One region of the Paenibacillus sp. J31R34 genome, then DNA from elsewhere that is predicted to be linked to it. Evidence: riboswitches for the same ligand, from Rfam matches in the RefSeq annotation. Region 1 holds a riboswitch; each other region holds the start of a gene.
What was found. Region 1 has a riboswitch for cyclic di-GMP ahead of AC50YG_RS27475 (glycoside hydrolase family 26 protein). Riboswitches for the same ligand answer to the same signal wherever they lie in the genome.
Positions count from the first base shown of each region.

Region 2: it holds a riboswitch for cyclic di-GMP, as region 1 does, so the genes downstream of both, AC50YG_RS13220 (methyl-accepting chemotaxis protein) here and AC50YG_RS27475 (glycoside hydrolase family 26 protein) in region 1, are expected to answer to the same signal.
Region 3: it holds a riboswitch for cyclic di-GMP, as region 1 does, so the genes downstream of both, AC50YG_RS06700 (RNA polymerase sigma factor) here and AC50YG_RS27475 (glycoside hydrolase family 26 protein) in region 1, are expected to answer to the same signal.

Region 1 is NZ_JBXENU010000013.1:34,213-41,419, forward strand. It holds gene AC50YG_RS27470 (glycosyltransferase) at 1-898, opposite strand, end outside; gene AC50YG_RS27475 (glycoside hydrolase family 26 protein) at 1,318-2,265, opposite strand; cyclic di-GMP riboswitch class I at 2,351-2,438, opposite strand; cyclic di-GMP riboswitch class I at 2,519-2,606, opposite strand; gene AC50YG_RS27480 (mannosyltransferase family protein) at 2,695-3,954, opposite strand; gene AC50YG_RS27485 (glycosyltransferase family 2 protein) at 3,958-4,974, opposite strand; gene argS (arginine--tRNA ligase) at 5,290-6,969, opposite strand; gene AC50YG_RS27495 (YwiB family protein) at 6,972-7,207, opposite strand, start outside.
Region 2 is NZ_JBXENU010000004.1:109,530-116,736, forward strand. It holds gene AC50YG_RS13210 (GNAT family N-acetyltransferase) at 107-583, shown strand; gene AC50YG_RS13215 (M48 family metallopeptidase) at 587-1,243, shown strand; cyclic di-GMP riboswitch class I at 1,527-1,612, shown strand; gene AC50YG_RS13220 (methyl-accepting chemotaxis protein) at 1,703-3,679, shown strand; gene AC50YG_RS13225 (saccharopine dehydrogenase NADP-binding domain-containing protein) at 3,887-4,966, opposite strand; gene AC50YG_RS13230 (ArsR/SmtB family transcription factor) at 5,062-5,382, opposite strand; gene AC50YG_RS13235 (RNA polymerase sigma-70 factor) at 5,621-6,520, shown strand; gene AC50YG_RS13240 (hypothetical protein) at 6,517-6,648, shown strand; gene AC50YG_RS13245 (AraC family transcriptional regulator) at 6,794-7,207, shown strand, end outside.
Region 3 is NZ_JBXENU010000002.1:264,539-271,745, forward strand. It holds gene AC50YG_RS06695 (DUF5050 domain-containing protein) at 1-923, shown strand, start outside; gene AC50YG_RS06700 (RNA polymerase sigma factor) at 1,083-1,577, opposite strand; cyclic di-GMP riboswitch class I at 1,765-1,862, opposite strand; gene AC50YG_RS06705 (transposase) at 2,260-3,063, shown strand; gene AC50YG_RS06710 (transposase) at 3,082-4,152, shown strand; gene AC50YG_RS06715 (polynucleotide kinase-phosphatase) at 4,064-6,679, opposite strand; gene AC50YG_RS06720 (3' terminal RNA ribose 2'-O-methyltransferase Hen1) at 6,676-7,207, opposite strand, start outside.

The DNA.
Region 1 (7,207 bases):
TTGCCTCAAGCGGATTGGACATCCTCGTCGTTTGTATCGTGCCCCTAGCCCAGCGGGCCCGCTGTTTAATTTGATCGGATATGGACTCAGACGTTAGGCCTAGTGCCAGCACCTCATTCAAGCAATAAGAATCAAACCCATTGGATTGAAGCTTCATCCCCGTAGCCAAATCCTCCGTAATCGTGCCAATAACGAAACCGCCAATATGATCAATAGCGCTGCGCCGAAAAATACAGTTGCTGCCCACATAAATAACAGCATTAAAACGGTCTCTTCCCGACTGAACAAGCCGCATAAACATATCCTGCTCGTTCGGAATATTACGCCCTTGGTAGTAGTTGTATTGGAAAATATCTTCATTGTAAAAAACTTGGGGCGTTTGTACGTAAGCAAGCTTTTCATTTTCTGCAAAAAAACCTACCGTTCGCTGTAAAAAATCCGGTTTTGGCATCATATCTGCATCCAAAGTGAGGAGCAAATCGCCCTTCATTTTCGTCAGCGCATGATTCAAATTGCCCGCTTTAGCATGCTCGTTTCCGGGACGATCGAGATAATGAACGCCTAAGCCTTCGGCTACTTCTCTCATTTCCGCTCGTTTTCCGTCATCACATACCCAAATATTTAATAAATGCTCCGGATAATTCAAATTTTTACAGGCAAGGATGGTTTTTCTAACCAAGGATGGCGGTTCATTGTAGGTAGCGATTGTAACATCCACAGAATAAAGGTTGTCAGGTAATGGCGCAGGCTTTCTTTCAGTGGGTTTTAGCAGAAGAATGTGGAATAAAACGGATTGAAAAATAGAAATAATTTCAAAAAATAATAACAAAGATCCAAAAATTAATGACCAGCCAGATGGGAGTGTTTGTACAAGTCTCCATACTAGATACACGATCATGATAGCAATGGATACCGTTGTTAATATGTACCTAGCTTTTGTTTTCAAATAACCCCAATCCTTTGCGCTCTATTTATTCGCCATAATTCCATTCCTTTTCTGACTAATCTACAACATGGATTGACTATACTGTCTATTCTCGCTGTCGATATTTGTTAAATTGGCCGGAAATATGATATTTTTGGCGGCTAAGGCTCAAATTCAAAGTTATCTTATCACAATCCTTGCCCCTTTAAAAGTTAATTTTTATTCTTAACATCTTAATCTTCTATGCAAATGTGTAGAAAAAAAGCGAAAAAACTCTAATTTTACGCGGTTTACGCGAAATTAGAGTTTTTTCAGAATACCTATTTGGTACTATATCAACTAGTGATTTAAAGAAGAGGTTAGACCTAGGCCTTTACTACCGCCCAAATCTATTAAAGTGTTTTTTGCAGCGTTTGGTAAGCGCTCAGGCTATCAGCCGACGAATCGATATGCCAGTCCAGTTCTTTGTTTTCATTGAACCAGATCAAACCTTTGATTTGGCTGTACGCTGGCGATTGCACTTGGTTCATAGCGTCAATAACCCATTCTTTTTTGCTGCCGCCGCTTTCGGTTGTGCCTGTTTCAGCGATGATGATTGGCTTGCTCGACATGCTTGTCAGCGCTTGGTAAGAAGCATAGAATACATCGTTAAACGTTCTCCACGAGCTCCACGATTCTTTCGTTCCAAAATTGTAGCCATCGATCGAAAGCATGTCCACATAGGCATCGCCCGGGTACATAGCTGTAAACGAAGCGTTTTTGCCAACATTTTCAGCGTTTACGTTGTACATGAATTTGATGTTTGTTGCGCCTTGCTCCTTGAAAATGGTAACGACACGTTGGAATGCCGCTTTGTAGGTTTCGTTCGTGTTCACTGTGCTGTCGCCAACGCCCCAGCCGTACCAGTTGCCGTTGCCTTCGTGGAAAAGGCGCAGCCAGATTTCAGGGTTTTTATTAGCCGCTTGCCAGTTCATCAATTGTTTAGCTGTTTGTTTCAGGTAAGCGTCTACTACGCCTCTATTGATATCAGCAGTCGAATATTCTTTGTAATTTTTATTTTTAAATTCAAGGGTAAGTAGGTTAATCGAACCATTACTATTTACATAGTCCATAAAACCCTTCCACTCATTGATCCCTTGATTCGAATTGACAAAAGTATGTACAACATCTTGGTGTCCACCGATCAGTTGCTCGTAGGCAGCAATGTTGTTCAAGCTTTGGTTCGGCCAAGTGCCAATCCATGCTCCATTGTAAAAGTTCGTTTGTGCGCTAACAGGGAGTGCCCAGAGTAATGTCGAAGCGAGCATAAGGAGTGTAAGTGCGAATTTTGTCTTTTTCATTGTAAGTTCCTCCCCCGAGCGAATGATGGTACGTGGTCCGAAGAACACGCCACACCTTCATCAGGCAAAGGAGGCTATGTTGGGCTTCGGCAGCTGGCGAGCATATTCCGTTAGGAATGAAGCCCCTGTAGCTTTGCGCACATCAGGTTTCCCTGAGTTTGCCTTTTCGTGTTTGAAGCAATAAAAAAAGATAGTCCCTGCTCCCGAAAGAACAAAGTCTACCTTGATTAATAAAGGAAGAAGCGATGTTGAATTCGGCAGCTGGCGAGCATATTCCGCTAGGAATGAAGCCCCTTTAGCTTTGCGCACATCAGGTTTCCCTGAGTTTGCCTTTTCGTTAAACATAATAGGTATAAAGTATGAGCCAATGTAATATGGTGTTATTGTACACCTTGATCGCAAATTTCGTCAAATTATTTTTCCATAAATTTATACAACGAAAAAATATCCATTAAAGTAGCAGATCGCGTACACAATATGAAGCAGGAAAAACATCATGAAATAAAACATTTGCAGCGGCTTATTATTTTTCAGCACATCCGCAAAATAAATATAGAAGGGGAACGCGACCATGACATAGCGTGGAATGCTTTGCAAAAATTCGGCGCTGGCGAACGGAATGAGCATAAGCAGCAGACCATATGCAAAAAACAGCCATTCATGTGCATTACGGCGAATATCTTTCCAGCGCATAATAAGAAAGGCAACAAAAATGACGAGGACGGCATTGGCAATGATAAAGGCAAGCAGACCATTTTCCCAGCCGCCATTTCCTGAGAAATATGGTTTTTGGATAAAATGAATGTAGTTTGAAAATGGAGCAACCGTCTTGCGATACCAGTTGATGCTTTGCTCGGTAATCGGAGCCAGCAAATCGCCCGTGAGCCATTTCATATACAATAGATAACTGGCCAGCGGCAGTGCTGAAATAACAGCATAACCTAAATATTTCGCGTCCTTCCACTTGAAACGGTACAGCCTGTGTTCAATCAACAGCGTCCCCACAACGAAAAACAAGTTGACGAAGCCCAAATTGCGCGTCACAGCGGACAAGCCCCCGAACAGAAACGCGAGAAAATATCGCTTTTGCATCGCATAATATACGGTTATAAGCGACAGCATGAGGAACAGGCTCTCCGTATAAGGCACGGCATAGAAGATGGCGGTCGGAAAAATAAGCAGCAGCAGCACCGCAACTTGGGCGTGCTCCTGTTTCAGCCCTCTTTTCAAACAAATGCCATAAAAATATAATAGCGATACGAGCAAAAACAAATTCGATAAAACCGATCCCACGACCGTCGAATCATATTTAGAAATAGACTCCACCAGGAAGACTAACAAAGGGTATAAAGGGAAAAACACCCAATTTGCACTAGGATGCGGTTCATTGATGTTATACGTATCGTAGCCATTTTCGGCAATACCCAAATACCATACGCTGTCAAATTTCCTTAAATCCTCAAAGCTCGGCTTCTTCAGCTGTGAAATATCCGTCTGGATCGAGAGCTGGCTCGATGTGAAATCATGCCCCTGTACGACCGTATAGTCTGGCGGCACTTGATAGTTCGGAAACAGATTCATGCCGAGAAAGCCTGCAAAATAAAGCAATATTCTCGTGATGACAAACAAGGAAAGCAGGAAGATCAAAACTTGTGTGTTCGATTTTGCTTTAAGCAGCAGCGATTCCATTCGTCACCTCGTCTCTTGTAATTGCTGCGTTTTCGTTTTCGGCTCCGCCAATACAACGTTATGCAGCTCTGTTTCAACGAAGTATTTCGGCCTTTTCTTCGTTTCAATGTAAATTTTGCCGATATATTCGCCAATTAGTCCAATGCATAGCAGCTGAATGCCGCCAATGAACCAAATCGAAAGAATCATCGAGCTCCAGCCGGATACCGTGTTACCCTGCAAATGCCGTACGAATACATAAAGGGCGAACAAAAGGCTCATCACCGACATGAAAAAGCCGACAACCGATACTGCGCGGATAGGAGAAACGCTGAAGGAGGTAATGCCTTCCCATGCGAAGATGAGCATTTTTTTCAGCGGATATTTCGATTCGCCAGCAGTTCGCTCCAGACGATCATAATACACGCTGTCGGATTTGAAGCCGATGGTGGGAATGATGCCGCGCAGGAACAGATTGACCTCCTGGTACTCCTCCAGCTTATCAACGACCTTCCTGCTCATCATCCGGTAATCCGCATGATTGTAAACGACGTTGACACCAAGCTTAATCATTAATTTGTAGAAAAATTGCGCGCTGAACTTTTTGAACATCGTATCGGTCGTCCGCTTGTTGCGTACGCCGTACACGACCTCGTAGCCCTGCTTGTACTTCTCAATAAACTCGTCGATCACCGTAATATCGTCCTGCAAATCGGCATCGATGGAAATTATGCAATCCGCATATTCCTTCGCCGTCAACAAGCCCGCCAGCAGTGCCCGCTGATGCCCAACGTTACGAGAAAGCTTCAGCCCGCTCACAAAACGGTTGCTCCGGTGGAAGGAATCAATAAGCGACCACGTTTTATCGCGGCTGCCATCATCTACAAGCAGCATTTTGCTCTGCTCGGACACCTTTCTTTCCTTCACCAGCCGTTCCAGCAGCAGGGACATTTGTCTTACCGTTTCCGGCAGCGCTTCTTCCTCGTTATAGCAGGGCATGACAATCGATACAATAGGCAAATCGGACTCATCGCCTCTCATGACTTTTCCCTCGCTCTCTATGATGTTGTCCATTTTCGACAATTAGTATAATAGCATACCTTGGTTAAAGCAAGGTGAAACGGCTGTCGCCATCCTCTGGCGGCACAGCGCGTTTCAGTCCGAGAAATGTAGAGAATGGATGGATAATCATATCCTTTCCTATATTTCAAGGTGAAACGGCTGTTGCCATCCTCTGGCGGCACAGCGCGTTTAAACCGTATTATGCTCCATTTCTTTGAAAAAAAAGCCCTTGCGGCACGAGTAGCTGTCTGCTACCGCTGCCGCAAAGACTGATCTTTGTCTGCATGGGTAATATTACATTTGTTGTGGAGCCGAAACACCTACGAGGCGAAGCGCATTTGCAATGACGGTGCGAATAGCACCAAGCAGCGCAAGGCGTGCTTGAGTCTGCGCCGCGTCTTCGGTAATAACGCGTTCTGCTCTGTAATAGCTGTGGAACTGGGAGGCCAGTTCATATACATAGCGAACGATGCGGTGCGGCGCATACTGCTCCGCTGCTTCCGCCACTTCCTGCGGCAGCTCTCCGAGCTTGCGCAGCAGGTCATATTCGGCTTCCGACGTCAGCTTGCTGAGGTCGATCTGCTCAAGCGGCAGCAGCGCAAGGCTTTGCTCCTGTGCCTGACGGAAAATGCTGCAAATCCGCGCATGCGCATATTGCACATAAAACACCGGATTCTCGTTGGATGTCGAAATCGCGAGATCCATATCAAAATCCAGATGCGAGTCCATGCTGCGCATTGTGAAGAAATAACGAATGGCGTCTACGCCTACCTCATCCATCAAATCCTGCATCGTTACCGCTTTGCCGGTACGCTTGGACATTTTCACCTTTTCGCCGTCCTGGAACAGGCTGACCATCTGGGCAATCAATACGACCAGCTTGCCTGAATCGTTGCCAAGCGCCTCCATCGCCGCTTTAACGCGCGGAATGTAGCCGTGGTGGTCTGCACCCCAGATATTGATCATCCGGTCGTAGCCGCGGCTGTACTTGTCCATATGGTATGCGATGTCGGGCGTCAAATAGGTGTAGGAGCCGTCATTTTTGACGAGCACGCGATTTTTATCGTCGCCGAAAGGCATCGTATCGAGCCAGGTTGCGCCTTCTTCCTCGTATACATGACCCTTTTCCTTGAGCACTTCCAGCGCCTGCTCAACCTTGCCGTTCTTGTAAAGCGACGTTTCGCTGTACCAAATATCGAAGCCGACGCGGAAGCGATTAAGATCATGCTTGATCTTGTCCAGCTCGCGCTCCAGGCCGAAGCTGCGGAAAAACTCCAGACGGCCCTCCGTGCTGAGGCTCAGCAGACGATCGCCTTCCTGCTCAGCAAGCAGCCCTCCGAAACCAATAATATCCGCGCCGTGGTAGCCGTCCTCCGGCATCTCCGCTTCCTTGCCCAGCGCCTGCTGGTAGCGCGCTTCAATCGACTTTGCCAGGTTGTTCACCTGATTGCCGGCGTCGTTAATATAATATTCGCGGGTCACTTCATAGCCCGCATATTCAAGCACGTTGCACAGCGCATCGCCAACCGCCGCACCGCGTGCATGTCCAAGATGAAGGCTGCCCGTTGGGTTCGCGCTGACGAACTCCATCTCTACGCGCTTGCCTGCGCCGATTTGCGTACGCCCATAGTTGTCCCCGCCTGAGACAACCTCGCCAACAACACTGTACAAATAGCTTTTGTCCATACGGAAGTTAATGAAGCCTGGTCCCGCAATTTCAGCCGATTGGATCGATGCTTTCGCATAGTCGAGATTCGCGATAATCGTTTCGGCGATCATCCGCGGATTTTTCTTCGCCAGCTTAGTCAGCTGCATCGCTGCGTTGGTCGCCAAATCGCCATGCTCTTTATCCTTAGGCACCTCCAGCACGAATGCCGGAAGCTCCTCCCGTGCTGCGAGCCCGCCCGCTACTGCCGCATCGGCAATAGCCGCTTTTACCTGCTCATACAATCGTTCTAATACATTTCCACTCATCGTTACTGTTCCCCCTGAATATGCAGCCGAATATGAAATCGGCCAGATAAATGCTCGTCGATCCACAAATCATACTTCCATTCTATTGTAAAAGGAGGCTCCGCCAGCTCTCCCGCAGCAGCGCCCTCCGCCTGAAGCGCGAGCTGCCCCGTCTCCGTCTCCATTTGAAAAGACGTAAATGGGGACCGATAGCGTCCAGCCCGCTTGCCGCCAATAGCGAAAAGCTGCTCCGAATCTA
Region 2 (7,207 bases), on a different contig from region 1:
GTCAAATCGTTTTTATTATTTTTTAATTCATCGATTATGGTATGATAACGGTCACGAGTCAGAGCGACTAGAAGATAAGCTTCCAGACAAAAAGGAGATTAAAATCATGTCTAGCATTACAGCCAAACCATTTGATAAAGAAATGCAGAACACACTCGGCGAGATTACGACGACCTACCATGCAAGCGAATTGAGCAAGAAGGACCCATCGGAGCTGCCGGAAAACATTTATGTGATTGAAGACAAAGAGACGATGGTTGGCTATGGCGTCATTTGGGAATATGCAAGCGGCAAGCAGCTCATCGAAAAAGCGGAAAAGGATTATTTTAGCGATGACGAAAAATATTTGGAAAAGGACTTTTATATCGACATTAAAAATAAAAAGGATTTTGTTTTTATAGAAGTGCTGGATGTGCTGAAGGAATATGAAGGCAAAGGGCAAGCGGCATCCTTTATCAACTGGCTTAAAGCGAAATATCCGAAAAAGAGAATGTATGTGTACACACTGGATAAAACGCGCAACTTCTGGTTTAAGCAAGACTTTGAAGTGCTCGGCACAACAGCCTGGATGACCTATAACTAGCCGATGAACATTGAATTTGAAAATCAAACGATATCGTTTCATGTTCAATATGGCAATCGTGAAAAGAAAATATCGATTCAAATCGAGCCATCAGGCTTCATTACGGTAAAAGCGCCGAAAGCGGCAAGTGAAGAGGTCATTAAACGAGCTGTCGAGCGGCATGGGAAATGGATTTTGCAGCAAACGCAGCATCTTGCGGAGGCTACTAAAGCGCCGCAAACGAAGCAATACCAAGATACAGAGAAATTCCTCTACCTTGGCAAAGAGCATTTGCTGCATGAATTAATCAAGACAGATGGATTAACTGAGGAGGAGCTTCGGAAAAACCTCAAGAAGTTTTATTTTTCAAGCTGCAAAAAATTAATAGGGGAACGTCTACCTATTTATCAGGCGCAGCTGAAAATAAAGCCCAAAACGGTTGAGATCGTAGAGTCCTCGACGAAGTGGGGAAGCTGCAGCTCCAGCAAGCATTTAACCTTTAACTATCGTTTGGCGATGGCTCCAATTGATGTGATTGATTACGTCATTATCCATGAGCTTTGCCATCTGTTTCATATGAATCATGACCGATCCTTTTGGCGGCGCGTAGGCAGTCTTATGCCGGATTATAAAGAAAAAGAACAGTATTTGGCCAGATATGGCGGCTTCATGACGCTCTAACGCTGGGCAGTCAAAGAGAACGTCCTAATGGTTGTCGAGTCCGAAGTGCCTGGGGTGCCCCAGCCCCAGCCCCAGCCCCAGCCCCCGACCTGGTTTCATCGTTACCCCTCTAATCTTACTTTTGCAAGCTCCTCTATATCCTTCAATTTCCCCGTTGATTGCAAAAAAACCTTCATTGGCTCATCAGCACTGTATTTTTTGGATAAATATGTAAGTTTTAAAGAGTTCTAATAAATAATTAATGTGTAACTATAAAAGTTCAGTGTCATTTTACCGATATTCTTTTCTGTAAAGGCGAACTCGCTGAAAGGTGGGGACGCAGAGCTTCGGATCTAATGAGCTAAGCGCGATGCTAGCCGGGTCGCCGAATAAGGAAGGGGTATGTGTACGCAAATCCAGTCTATTCGGCCCGGATTTTTTTCGTATTCAAAAATTTATGAAGGAAAATGAGTGATTACCATGAAACTAACCATCAAAAGCAGCCTGATTACCACTCTATTAATGACAGTATCGCTAAGCTGTGTGTCTTTCCTTGGCTATGATAAGGCCAAAACGACATTGGAGGCAAACTTTAAGAAGCAGGCGGAGCAGCAGCTGACTGTTGTTCAGAACTACATCGATATTTGGATTCAGGGCACACAGGCCAAATACGAGGCATTAAGTCAGTCCGATGACGTGAGAAACAGAGATATTCCTGAAATTCTCGCATACAGCAACCGAATGACGGAGATTACTGATAACCCGGACGAATTTGCATTTATTGCACCTGATGGCACGCTTTATTTGCCGGGAGCAACGGTTAGTGTCAAGGATTACCCGCATTTTCAAAGGGCGATCAACGGTGAGAACGTCACCATTGATCCGGTAGGCTCAAAGTCTCCCGGGGTGGAGGGAACTCCAATTGTGCTTACGGCTACTCCTGTAAGGGACGACCAAGGTAATATTGTTGGAGTCGGCAATGGAGGTCAGCCTATTCAGGACTTGATTGATCTCATCTCCAAAGTGAAATTGGGACAAAGCGGTCATGCGATTGTTTATACAAAGGATGGCACGGTTGTGGCCAGTGAAAAACCCGAAGAGACCCTACAGAAAAATATGGCCGATTACGAGAATGAGACGCTAAATAAAATTGTAACGGACAGCACGAATGGCGACGCGGGTTTGGCTGAAGCCGTCATTAACGGCTCGGAGCATATGATCGTTTATGGGAAATCTGGCATGATGGATTGGGGCATAGCGATTTTGGTTCCCAAAAGTGAAGCCTATGCTGAAGCCAACGCCTTGTTGCGGTTTTCGATTTTTGTAACAATCGTGTGCCTTCTGGTTTCCGCAGCAATCATCTATACGGTCATGCGCAAAACGTTAAAGCCGCTTTCCGTCATGAACGAAAAGCTGCAAGGGCTCTCCGCCAGCGAAGGCGACTTGTCCTCCAGGCTGACATTTGAAACGAAGGATGAAATCGGCGAGCTTTCCAGAAGTTTTAACGGGATGCTTGAAAATCTGCAAGGGCTGATCATTTCTATTTTGGATAAGGGACAGATTGTTGCCAGCTCATCGTCGCATCTATTGGGCAATCTGGATCAAATATCATCTACCGTTCAGCAAACCACTACAAATATTCAGCAAGCAAATGTCGGATTGCAGGGCCAAATGATGGGATATGAAAGGAATTTGGGGTTAATTGGTGAAATTGGTGAAGGGGTATATGGCATTTTGAATACATCCAATCAAACCTCCGGCATAGCCGCAGAGGCTTCCCAAGGAGCAAAAACAGGCAATGAAGCCGTTGGTGGCTTGGCCAATCAGATGGACTCCATCCAACAGACGGTTAAAGAAGCCGCAGCAGTCATTAAGCAATTGGGCGAGCGTTCGGAGGAGATTGGCGACATTACGTCCGTCATTACATCAATTGCTTCCCAAACAAACATTCTGGCGCTCAACGCTTCAATCGAGGCTGTCAGAGCGGGAGTTCATGGAAAAGGGTTTGCGGTAGTGGCGGAAGAAATTCGCAAGCTTGCGGAGAAATCTACAGAATCCTCCAATCAGATTGCGAATCTCATTCATCAGGTACAAGCTGACACTACCCATGCAGTGGGGACAATGGACAAAGGCACAGGTGAAGTTGCGCTTGGTTTGGAGCAAGTGGGGAAGGTTGGCGTTTTATTCCAGACGCTAGTGACGACAACGACGGACGTATCCATTCATATGGAGAGGATTGCCGCCGCCGCCGACCGGTTAAATGCAAATACAGAGCGTGTGGAATCCGAGATTAAAGAAAGTGTGCAAATCGGCAAAAACTCATCCCAAAGCTTTGAGACGATTGCCGCCATGTCGGAAGAGCAGCTTGCCTCCATTATGGAAATAAACAGCTCTGTGGAACAACTGACACGCACAGCGGATGAGCTAAAAACGATGCTTAACCGATTTAATGTTTAGTTCAATTACAACGAGGCTATGTCCAAGGTTGACATCCTGTCGCTAAGGCAGGGCCTTTTTTTTGCCACTGGGAAGCTAACGATCGTTAGCTTCCCAGTGGCAGGGATGCAGCGTGGTAGCATTGTTGATTAATAAGCGAAATTTTGAGAATGCGAACACGGGGATAGGTTCGGTTTAGCGGGTACAGCGGCTTCATGACGCTCTAATTTAGTAGGAGACAAGCACGCCATATTGTTTGAAAAAGCCGATAATCGCAGCTGCGTCCATCCGCGAATCCGGCAGCTCTTCTGGATAATAAACGCCGGGAGCGAGCGGTTCGTTGTCAGGCCTTAGCAGCAATTTCTCGGCTTGGACAGCTGCTCCGAGGGCGGTAAGGTGAGTCTGGCCGAGCGGGTCCGAAATGGCGATTCGCCGCTCTACCGAGCGGCCATTATGGTCATTTCCCTTAAGGTGAATAAGCACATGATGGGCGCTGCCGGTACCTGGATTGTAGAGCAGGCGCTGCCTGAACGATCGGAACCTTTTTCCGCTGATCATTTTCCATATCCCGCTGTTAACGAGTCCCACGAGCAAAGAGGTGGTTGCCTTGCTATCGAAGGTAATGCGGAAGCTGGCAGTGTCAATATGGCCGGCCTTAAGCAGTGTCACATGATCGGGAGTGTCGAGTCGATAGCATTTTGCCTCATAGCCATTGGGAAATTGGACCTTTACCGGATCGGTCATCGGATGTACTAGGCGGCTTTTTCCCGCTTCCGTAATATGAAACGGGATCGTCATCCGATCCATGTAGGCGGTAGAATCTGGGCCCGCTTTATCCTTTAGGGAGTATAGAGCATGGATATCGACAGCTACGTTCTCGAGCGAATCGGCATGCAGCATAGCGAATAAGGAAGCCGTTCCCGCCATCCAGCCTGAAGACAGCACGACAGGAGCATGGAGCTCCACCTTTCTCAATTTAGCAGAGGACTGCTCGAATAGCTCCGTCCAGCGCGTCACATCGATGAATGGGATTTTTCTTCTCATGGCAGCTAAAAGCAGCTTATCTTGCAAATCGTTGACAGCGCTGATGATGAGCGAGATATGCTCGCCCGCATGCTGCAGCGGATCTTCCACATTCGTATCTACAACCGCAGTATGTACCCGTTCAGACTCAAAGGCGGCGGCTTTCCCCGGCGACCTTCCTCCCAAAACAATTTCCAAATCCGCATGCCGATCAAGTAAAATGTGGGCGATCTGTCTGCCAACTTCGCCATATCCTCCAACAATAAGAACCTTGTTTTTATACATAAAATAGACCTCCGATTAAATGTTTATACGTTTAAGTTTTTCGACCTATAGCCGTTTGAAAAAGGAATGTCAGCATGCTAGCCTGGATATTGGCACTAGCATTGGCATTCCTCTTCCACGAATTGGACAAGCTGTTTCATCAGCGCAATAGCGTCATTGAATTCAAGCCGGTAGTACATTTCAGTTCCTTTTTTCTGAACGGTAAGCAGCCCTGCCTGGCGCAATATTTTCAGATGATGGGAAACGGTAGGCCGCGACATCGGAATATGCTCGGCAATTTGCGTTACATTCATGCTGTCTTTGTCGATAAGCAGCGATATAATTTGCTGGCGAACGGGGTCCCCCAGGCCTTGAAAATAAGGGCTTAAACTTTCAAAAATGTGAATCGCCTTCTGATTGCCGATAAATTCGCTCATGGCTTCACTCCGCTATATGGTTTAATTGTTTAAACGTATTGCTAAGTATAAGTGATTTACTGAAAAAATTCAAATCAACACGAAATGTCACAAAAAACAGCCTCTGCTCGTTCTATGGTCAAAGGGATCAAAAGGAGACAAAGTGCCTGCTTAATAAAGCATATGGACGCCTAATAGGAAGCTTGATATGATCGATCGTAACAAGAAATGCCAGTAAGCATAGATGGGGGCATGCGAAGTGACTGAGCTATATGAACGGTACAAAAATCTTCTATTCCGGCTGGCGTACCAGCTCACCGGTTCGGTATCTGACGCCGAGGACGCTGTGCAGGACGTATTTATTAAGCTTCAGCGGGTGGAGCCGGAGCGGCTGCAGGAGCCTAAGGCGTATTTATGCAAAATGATGACAAATCATTGTTATGACCTGCTCAAATCGGCGCGTAAACGCCGGGAGCAGTATATCGGGCCATGGCTGCCCGAGCCGCTGCAAATGACCGCTGATGATGGATTTGAAGCTGTCGTGCGTGGTGATCTGTTATCTTATGCGATGCTTGCCTTGTTAGAGCGGCTATCGCAAGCCGAGCGGGCGGTATTTGTGCTAAGAGAGGCGCTTTCGTTCGATTACGCTGCTATTGCAGAAATGACGGGCAAAAGTGAAATGAACTGCCGCAAGCTGCTTAGCCGGGCCCGGGGGAAAATGGGTGTTACGGAGCAGGAGCTGGCGGGAGCAGGAGCGGTTAGCGACGAGTGGGCGCAGCAATTTCTCTCCGCTCTGTCCGAGGGTAAGGTGGATACCGTGCTGTCGATGCTTGCCAGTGATGCTGTACTGCTATCCGATGGAGGCGGCAAGGTGAGTGCCGCTATTCGTCCGATCCAGACGAGCGAGCATGTGGCCCGTTTCCTGCTTGGCATCATTCGCAAGGCGAGCGAAGGAGAGGTTGGTGGCTTCGACATCAAGATAACGCAGCTGAACGGCCAGACCGCCATCATGTTCAAGCAGCAAGAGCGCGTAACCTCCGCCGTATTCCTCCATATCAAAAACGGGCTGCTGCAAAATATTTATATTATCCGCAATCCGGATAAGCTGGAGCGAATGAACGAGCAGGCCTTTAAGCTAGTTATGGAGGCGATGCAATGACCTTGCAAATTTTTATTCTTGGAACGTTGAGTGAAGCGGAAAGCCATCCGTATGATATAAAAAAGCAGGATAAAATTCAATATTTGTCGCAATTTAATCTGCTTCATTCGTTGTCGATGGAATCATAAAAGGCACCGCGGCATAAATCTAGAGGAATAGTATGAAAGAAGAGCATGCGCTTTGGGCATATGCTCTTCTTTTTAACTTTAATTGAGAAGTTTTATCATTTATAATAGGGAAAAAGGGGTTTAGCTACAGTAGGAGAGAAGCAGCATGAAGCTGGGTGAACATATAGCCGTATGGAATCATACGGCGGTGAAAATATTTGATATTAGGCATATTGTCATGAATGCTGGGGAACGACTGAGTGATTATCGTTTTCCGGCTAGCGGTTTTTTGTACGGGGTAAAAGGAGCGGCGAATATGCGTCTGGACGGCCATTTTTATCAGTCGCGGCGTTTTTATTTGCTGCATGGCGCAAAGGGAATGCAGCTGGAAATCGAAGCGCAGGAAGAATTTGAATTTTATTTGCTGTATTATCGGGCAAAGCTCGCTTTCTCGGGCTGGAGGGAAATTCGCCAGCTGCTGGAGCGCCGAAGCCCTTTTGAAATTCAATATGGGTTTGAGCCCGATGAGCCGCTGGCGATGCTCGTGCTGATGTCAACGATGAATCAGACGCTCCGAAAT
Region 3 (7,207 bases), on a different contig from region 1:
TAATTTTGGTCATCGTTGCATCTTTTTCATTATTAGGGTGCCAGAAGTCTGATTTCTACACGGAAGATTTTACAGCAATGTTCGGCAATACTTCTGACAATGTAAACCAAGGAGGTCTAATGGCAAGCACAGACGAGTACATATATATTCCTTTAGAGAATGATGTCATAGAAATACGCAAACAAACCGGAAATTCTATAGTACTACAGGATATTGTTGCCGAGTTTGGATATGTCAACGTAGTCAATGGATACTTGTATTATAATGCATTCAATAGCAAAGAAAACAAAAGAGGACTTGTTGTCCGCTCATTGGACGGTAAGTTCTTGAGACAGATATCAAAGATGAGTTACTACCCCTTTGTTGTTTTCGAAGATTGGATATATGCCACCAATCTACGTGGAGGAAATCTTTATAAAATTAACATTAAAAATTCAGAACTTAAGATGCTTGCTGAAGAACCAGTAGAGGAATTCACCTTACATGACAATGGCATATTTTACAGTGACGGTAATAACCTTTATTCAATCAATCTTGATGGGAAAAACAAACAAAAGCTACTTTCCGACATACAGTTAAATTCTTTAACATACAGAAAAAAAGATAATGCCCTTATATTCATAAATTCTTCTGAAGACAATCGAATTTATTTATATAATATAAATACTAAAAAACTTTCTGTCTTAAAAGATGGTGACTATTCGTTTGTCCAAGTATTTGGAAATAACGAAATCGTAACGTTGAATAGATCTGGATTATTACAGTCTTTTTCATTTCCTGACGGACATCTTAATATAGAAATACCGGGAGTCACCAATTTCCAAGTCTTTAACAATACTTTATACTATTTTGATCAATTTAAATCCTTATACAGCATAACTGAACAAAAACATGAACCCACTAAGGTTTATCCATTAGAGTAAGCCACTAGCTAATCAGTAAAACTAAACATGTACTTCGTCCATTTGAAAACACAATCTACTGATACTATCAAGAGCCATTGTTTAACACCATAAAGCACTACTTTGGTAGCGTATTCTTTTAATGATTTTGAATACTTACTTTCGAAATTTAGGATAAAATTAAGCCTCATTTTCAAGCAGCTTTTTCAGCTTATTTTTAGCTCTTTGAACTCGTTTTTTACAAGCCTCTACCGATATGCCAAGCTCCTGTGCCGCCTCAAACATAGTATATTTCTCTATGACTACCTTTTTCAGCAAATTATAATCATCGGCATCCATTAGTTCTGAGTATAACAGATCGACATTATGCGAATTTTTATCTCCCAAGAAGATGTTTTCGTAAACCAAAGATGATACTACTAGGCTGCTTAAAGAGGCTCGGCTTCGAATCATATTCTTTATAACATATTTCAGTGTATTTAATAACCAGCCTCTTGGATTGGGGCTGGTTATTATATGGCCAACTTTATTACATGCTATTCTAAATGTATCCTGTACAGATTCTTCAGCTAACCTTCGGTCCTTCAATGCGCTTTGCGCATATGCTAACAAAGAATTGAACATCTCGAAGTATAGTTCTTCAAAGACTCGTTTCTGAAGATCATTCAAACCCATCTCATTACCATCCCCCAGTAGAGATCAATCGTATTTATTTTCTGTTACACAATGAGTTGGTACATAATCTAATTCTGTTGTTTTTGGTCTAATAGGTTTTGAGAATTCACCGCTTATAATTTTATGGTGGCTATGTTCTCTTATTTCGCCATACGCAAGTATCCTAGCTACGCGGAGCCTTGGTCCCTCCCGCGGCTCGACTGTCATGACATCGTTTCTCCTACCGATGAATTAGACCCGCAGCTTTGCGTCCTCGACTTTCGTAAAGATTTACTTTTTATTCTAACCAAGATTCCTATCCTATTTTCTCATTTTCATCCCTATAGTCTTATATCGGATACAACCCTTTCATTTATTTGAAATTTAAGTTAAATAATTAACTTTTTATAAAAACAGTTCATTAAAACCAATTAAGAAAAAATGAAGACTCCCTCATGTTTGATGTGTCTCACCCGTACCTATTCCTCAGAAAACGAACCTATCGTCACCTGATTGTTTATTTTTCTGCCCAATAAACACAACCTATAGCATTCCGCACAAAAAAAGCGGGGCTGTCCAGAAAGTCAGTGAAAAGTGATTTCTGGCCCCCCATTTTCGTGACATATAAAAAATAAGCACAAAAAAATCGCCAAATCTTGTAGAATGGGAGTTACCACACAACCACTACAGAAAGGGCGATTTTTTGCGTAATCTGATGACTACTACCGAACAGTATACCATGCAGCTTTCACTTCCTCTAGAGGATATTGAAGAAAAAGGGGTGTCGAAACGAAAGCTGGCCCCTACCTTCAAGCCCTACGACAACAAGCAGGCTCAGATGATCTTGGATCTGGAGTTATTTATCCCTGCCCACCATGTGGCTCGTGTCATTGATGAGATGATCGAAGCGCTCCCGGACGAGCAGTTGTTTACTCACTATGTTGGTGGGGGCTGCAGCTCTTACCATCCTAAAATGATGCTTAAGGCGATCCTCTACGGCTACTCGCAAAAGATTTACTCCTGCCGAGGGATTGAGAAGCTGCTGCGCGAAAACCTCCCAGCGATGTGGCTGTCGGCGATGCAGCAGCCGGACTTCCGCACCTTGAATGAATTTCGCGGCGTGCGTATGAAAGCATGCATGGACGAGTTGTTTGAAACGATGATTCAAAAGCTCATCGAAGGCAACTACATTACGATGGAGCAGTACTTTTTAGATGGCACGAAGATCGAAGCCGATGCTAACAAGTATTCGTTCGTGTGGAAAAAATCCACACTGCCCTTTGAAGCAAAGCTGAAAGAGAAGGTGCAGGAGACCCTTGCCCATATTCATACCCTCACGCAGCAAGAAGCTCGCGAGTACGTAGCAGCGAATCCAGATGGGCTTACGGGTCAGCTCGAAGAAGCAGCTGTCGTACTGGAAGAAAAAGTGGCAAACGTAACCGAACAGATCGCTGGGGCAAACGACAGCGAAGGAAGGAAAGCCTTACGTAAAGCGCTTCGTGCCTGAAAGCAGCCACTGAAGCAGATTCGGGAGGATTTTCTTCCTAGGCTCGCGAGGTATGAGCAGCAGAAAGCCTGCCTTGGCGAGCGCAATAGCTACTCCAAAACCGATCCGGACGCCACATTTATGCGGATGAAGGAAGATCACATGAAAAATGGCCAACTGAAACCGGGCTACAATGTGCAAATGGCCACGGAAAACCAATTCGTTTTGTTTTACAGTCTTCATCAGCGACCTACGGATACGCGCTGCTTCATTCCACATATGGAAAAGTTGGCGGCGTCTTCTTTGCCTATGCCCAAAACCGTGATTGCCGATGCAGGCTATGGCAGTGAAGCGAACTACTTGTATGCGATGGGCCAGGAAAAAGAGCCGAGCTTTGATTTTCTCATCCCTTATGGCAACTATATGAAAGAAAAAACGCGTCGTTACCAAAAGGACATCCGGCACGCCTCGAACTGGGCATACGAGGAACACGATGACCGCTTTGTATGCCCGAATGGACGCTACGTTCGCTTTAAGAAATACCAAACGAAAAAGAATGATTCCGGTTTGGAACAAAGCTTCAAGCTGTATGAATGTGAAGATTGCAGGAACTGCTCCTTCAAGCCCGTATGCAGCAAAGCAAAGGGAAATCGCCAGGTTCACTGGAATACGATTTGGGAAGAGTTAAAAGCAAAGGCCAAACAAGCCCTTGAGGATGACGATAAATCCGCCATTTATGCTCGGCGTAAGGTCGAGGTAGAGAGCGTATTTGGTCACATCAAGGGCAACCGGTCGTTCCGCCGGTTCTCCCTGCGAGGGCTGGACAAGGTTCACACGGAGTTTGGGATTGTGGCGTTGGCTCACAATCTCTTGAAGGTGGCAGGCATTCGCCTTGCTACCTTCTGCAAAAGCATGGGCACAAAAAAAGTTGGACGGAAAACATTGCATTTTTTCCGTCCAACTTTTTATTTTAGGGACTTATTGGACAGCCCCGTTTTTATAACCATCTTCCCTTCATCCTCTAAAGCCGCGGATCAACCGAATCCGACTCCATGGATAAAGCGGCAAGCACACATTCATGAATCCGCTCCACCGATTCCTTGCGAATAAACCGTTCCACCGACTCCAGTCCCAACGCAAATTCCTTGAGCGCATAACGCTCCTTTTTGCTTGTTTTGCGCTGCTTCAGCCTTTGCAGATTTTCGGGCAGCAAATAATCCATGCCATAAATAATATGCAGATAGCTGCGGCCTCTGACTTTAATGGCCGGCTGGATCAGTCTTCCTTTATGTCTGGCGACAAAATACTCTGGCTTAATGACAGCTCCCTCATGCCCCTGCTCCGTCATTTCCTCCCACCACTGAATCGCCGAAAGCTCACTGGCCTCATCCGTTACAACCTTATATTCCGTTTCCATGAACAGCTCCGAGCAAGCAGCCAGCTCGCGCGCATGCTCCATATGCCAGCTGTGCTGTTCGCTTTGGTAGCTTGCTGTACTATGCGCCAGCGTGTGGAAAGGCGCAATTCGAATGCCTTCCAATCCATTCGTATCCCAGCAATATTGCTGGAATGCCCGCTCGAACGTTTCGGCATTGCCCAGCTTGATTTCCAGCTCATCAATCCAGTGCTGCACAGCTTTGCCCGCGCCGTTCGCCTCCCGCAGCTTGGCGATTTTGGCCCGTCTGTCCATCAGCGAAACCTCTGCCACATGGGCATATTGCGAAGCAATCAGCTCCCGAGCCTTTAAATTCCACGGGACAATTTCCGTATCCAGCAGCACTAAATCCGTACCGTAACGTTCAAAATAATTCGCCTTCGTCAAATCGCTATTCAGCTTCCGCAGCACTTGCTCCTCAAGCATAGGCTCGAAGAACCGCCTGCCTGTTCGAGTATAAATGACGCCTAGTGTCTGCCGGCCGACATACGAGGCAGCTGCGGCTTCGTTTCGAAACAGCAGCACGATGGCTCTGCTGCCCATATGCTTTTTCTCCATGATCATCTTCTCTACGCCTTGCGAACGATAATAGACGAAGGCTTCGGCCGGATGCTCCAAATACCGCTCATCCTCAGCCGTCTGTGGCGGCGGACTCATCGTCGGCGGAATATACACCAGCTCCTCCAGCGGCACCGTATAATGCGATACGGTATCAATCGCCGCTTTAACGAATTCGCCCCGGGCCGTTATATCGCCATAAGCGGCGGTCAGCACCGAGTACCCTTCAATATATTTTCGCAAATTTGGCTGCCTGAACCGATTCAATTGTCCCTCCAGCAAAGGATTGCGACCTTCCCCGGCATAATTCTCATACGCCTTCACTTGTACGAACTGCTTCTCCGGGTAACGGTATGCGGTCAAATACCCGCCAAATACGGCGCCTTGATCAATATTAATCGTTTGGTTCATGATCGTCGGCTCGACTCGCGGATCATGTCCCCAGACGATAAGCTCGCCAGACTCATGATCGTTATACCATTCCTTGCGCAGCGGCTTGCCCTCTGCATCGGTACCACCCTGCTCCCCATAGCGGCAGTAGTCCTGAATTTTAGTGGATTGCTTGCCAATATAGCTGTCGCGAATGCCCGCATGCACAACAACGAGCTGTCTCACGCCATTGCGGCAAAAGACAAGCTGCGGGGGCGCTTGCAGTAAAAATATCCGAAGCCGCTCCTTCAGCATACGTGCCGCTTCTTCACCATGCTCCCGCTCAAATTGCCCAAGCTCCGCTGCGGTTTTCTCATCGCCATGGCTAAGCTCAACCTGCCTGCCGTCTAGCAATCTCGCTATCTTCCAGCCATGATTGCTGTCCGTCATGTAGGCAAGCCCTGCTTCCACATGCTTGCGCCACCATTCCATCGCCGCTAACGATTCCGGCCCACGGCTCATCACATCCCCGACCGATACGGGCAATCTGCCTTCCGGATGGCGGTAAAACCCTGCCTCATCCGGTGCATAACCAAGCTTGCCAAGCAGCTCCAGTTGCTCCTGAAAGCAGCCATGAACGTCGCCAATCATGTCGATTCCTTGCCCCACCTCATGAACGAGCGGGTTAATCTTGCGCTCGAATGCAATATCCATAAGCTGTGCGGCTTTCACGACATAACTGGCGTCAAAGCCTTCCAGCCTCAAGCTGCGCAGCGAGCGCTTGAACAAATGCGCTTGCTTCTTCACCCGCTGCTTGCCCCTAGGAAACTCACGCTTGCCATCCCGGCGAAGCAGCTCCTCTTCAGGCGTATCCAGCACCAGCGCAACAATCGGAACATGCTGCTTCCGTGCAAGCTCCACATAACGCTTGCGGTCTTCCTCATATAAATGCGTAGCGTCAATCAGCGTTAGTTTATCCAAGCGGCAGCGCATGGCGATCATGCCCTCCATCGCTTCGAACGCTTTTGCCGAAATATGCTGATACTGCTTGTAAATAATATCGGATTCCAGCTTGCTGCGACTGGTCCAATCCATAAATTCCACATCGCCAACGAGCATCCGGAACTGGTCTGAAGACACAACCTCAGTCGCCTTGATCGTACCCGCTGCGATCAGCGTATCCAGCAGCGTCGTTTTGCCGCTGTTCGATGGGCCAACCAATAACACAATACCGGCATGGGGGAGCCGAATGACCCTTTTATCCTGTTCGCTCATGATCGACCATCCCCCTCTAATCTTGTAAATACAGCCATCTGTGTAGGCTGTCCGTACTGTCTATCCGCATCGCCAACTCCGCATATACGGACTGCATAGCCAAATGGCTCGCCCCATTTTTCACACCATTCACGGAATTGCTCCCGCGTCCATTCGAAGCGATGATCGTTATGCCTCATTTCATAGTCGTCCAGCTCATACAGCGTGTTATATTCCTTATTCGGCGTCGTAACGATCCAGCTCTGCGGCTTGTAGCGCGAAACAATCATTTCAATCGCCTGATCCAGCCGGAAGGCATCAATATGCTCAATGACCTCGCACAATACCAGCACATCTTTGCCACACAGCCATTCATCATAATAAAAAAGCGAGCCAATAACGGCCTGCGGCACTACCGTGCCCTGCCTGCCCTCAAGCTTTGCAAAACGTTCCAAGGCGCGAATTTGCGAGCGGCCCGAAGGCTCTACCGCCATAATCGTCTTCACGCCCGTTACGGCTCCGAGCATCGCCGACAGCTTGCCTTCCCCT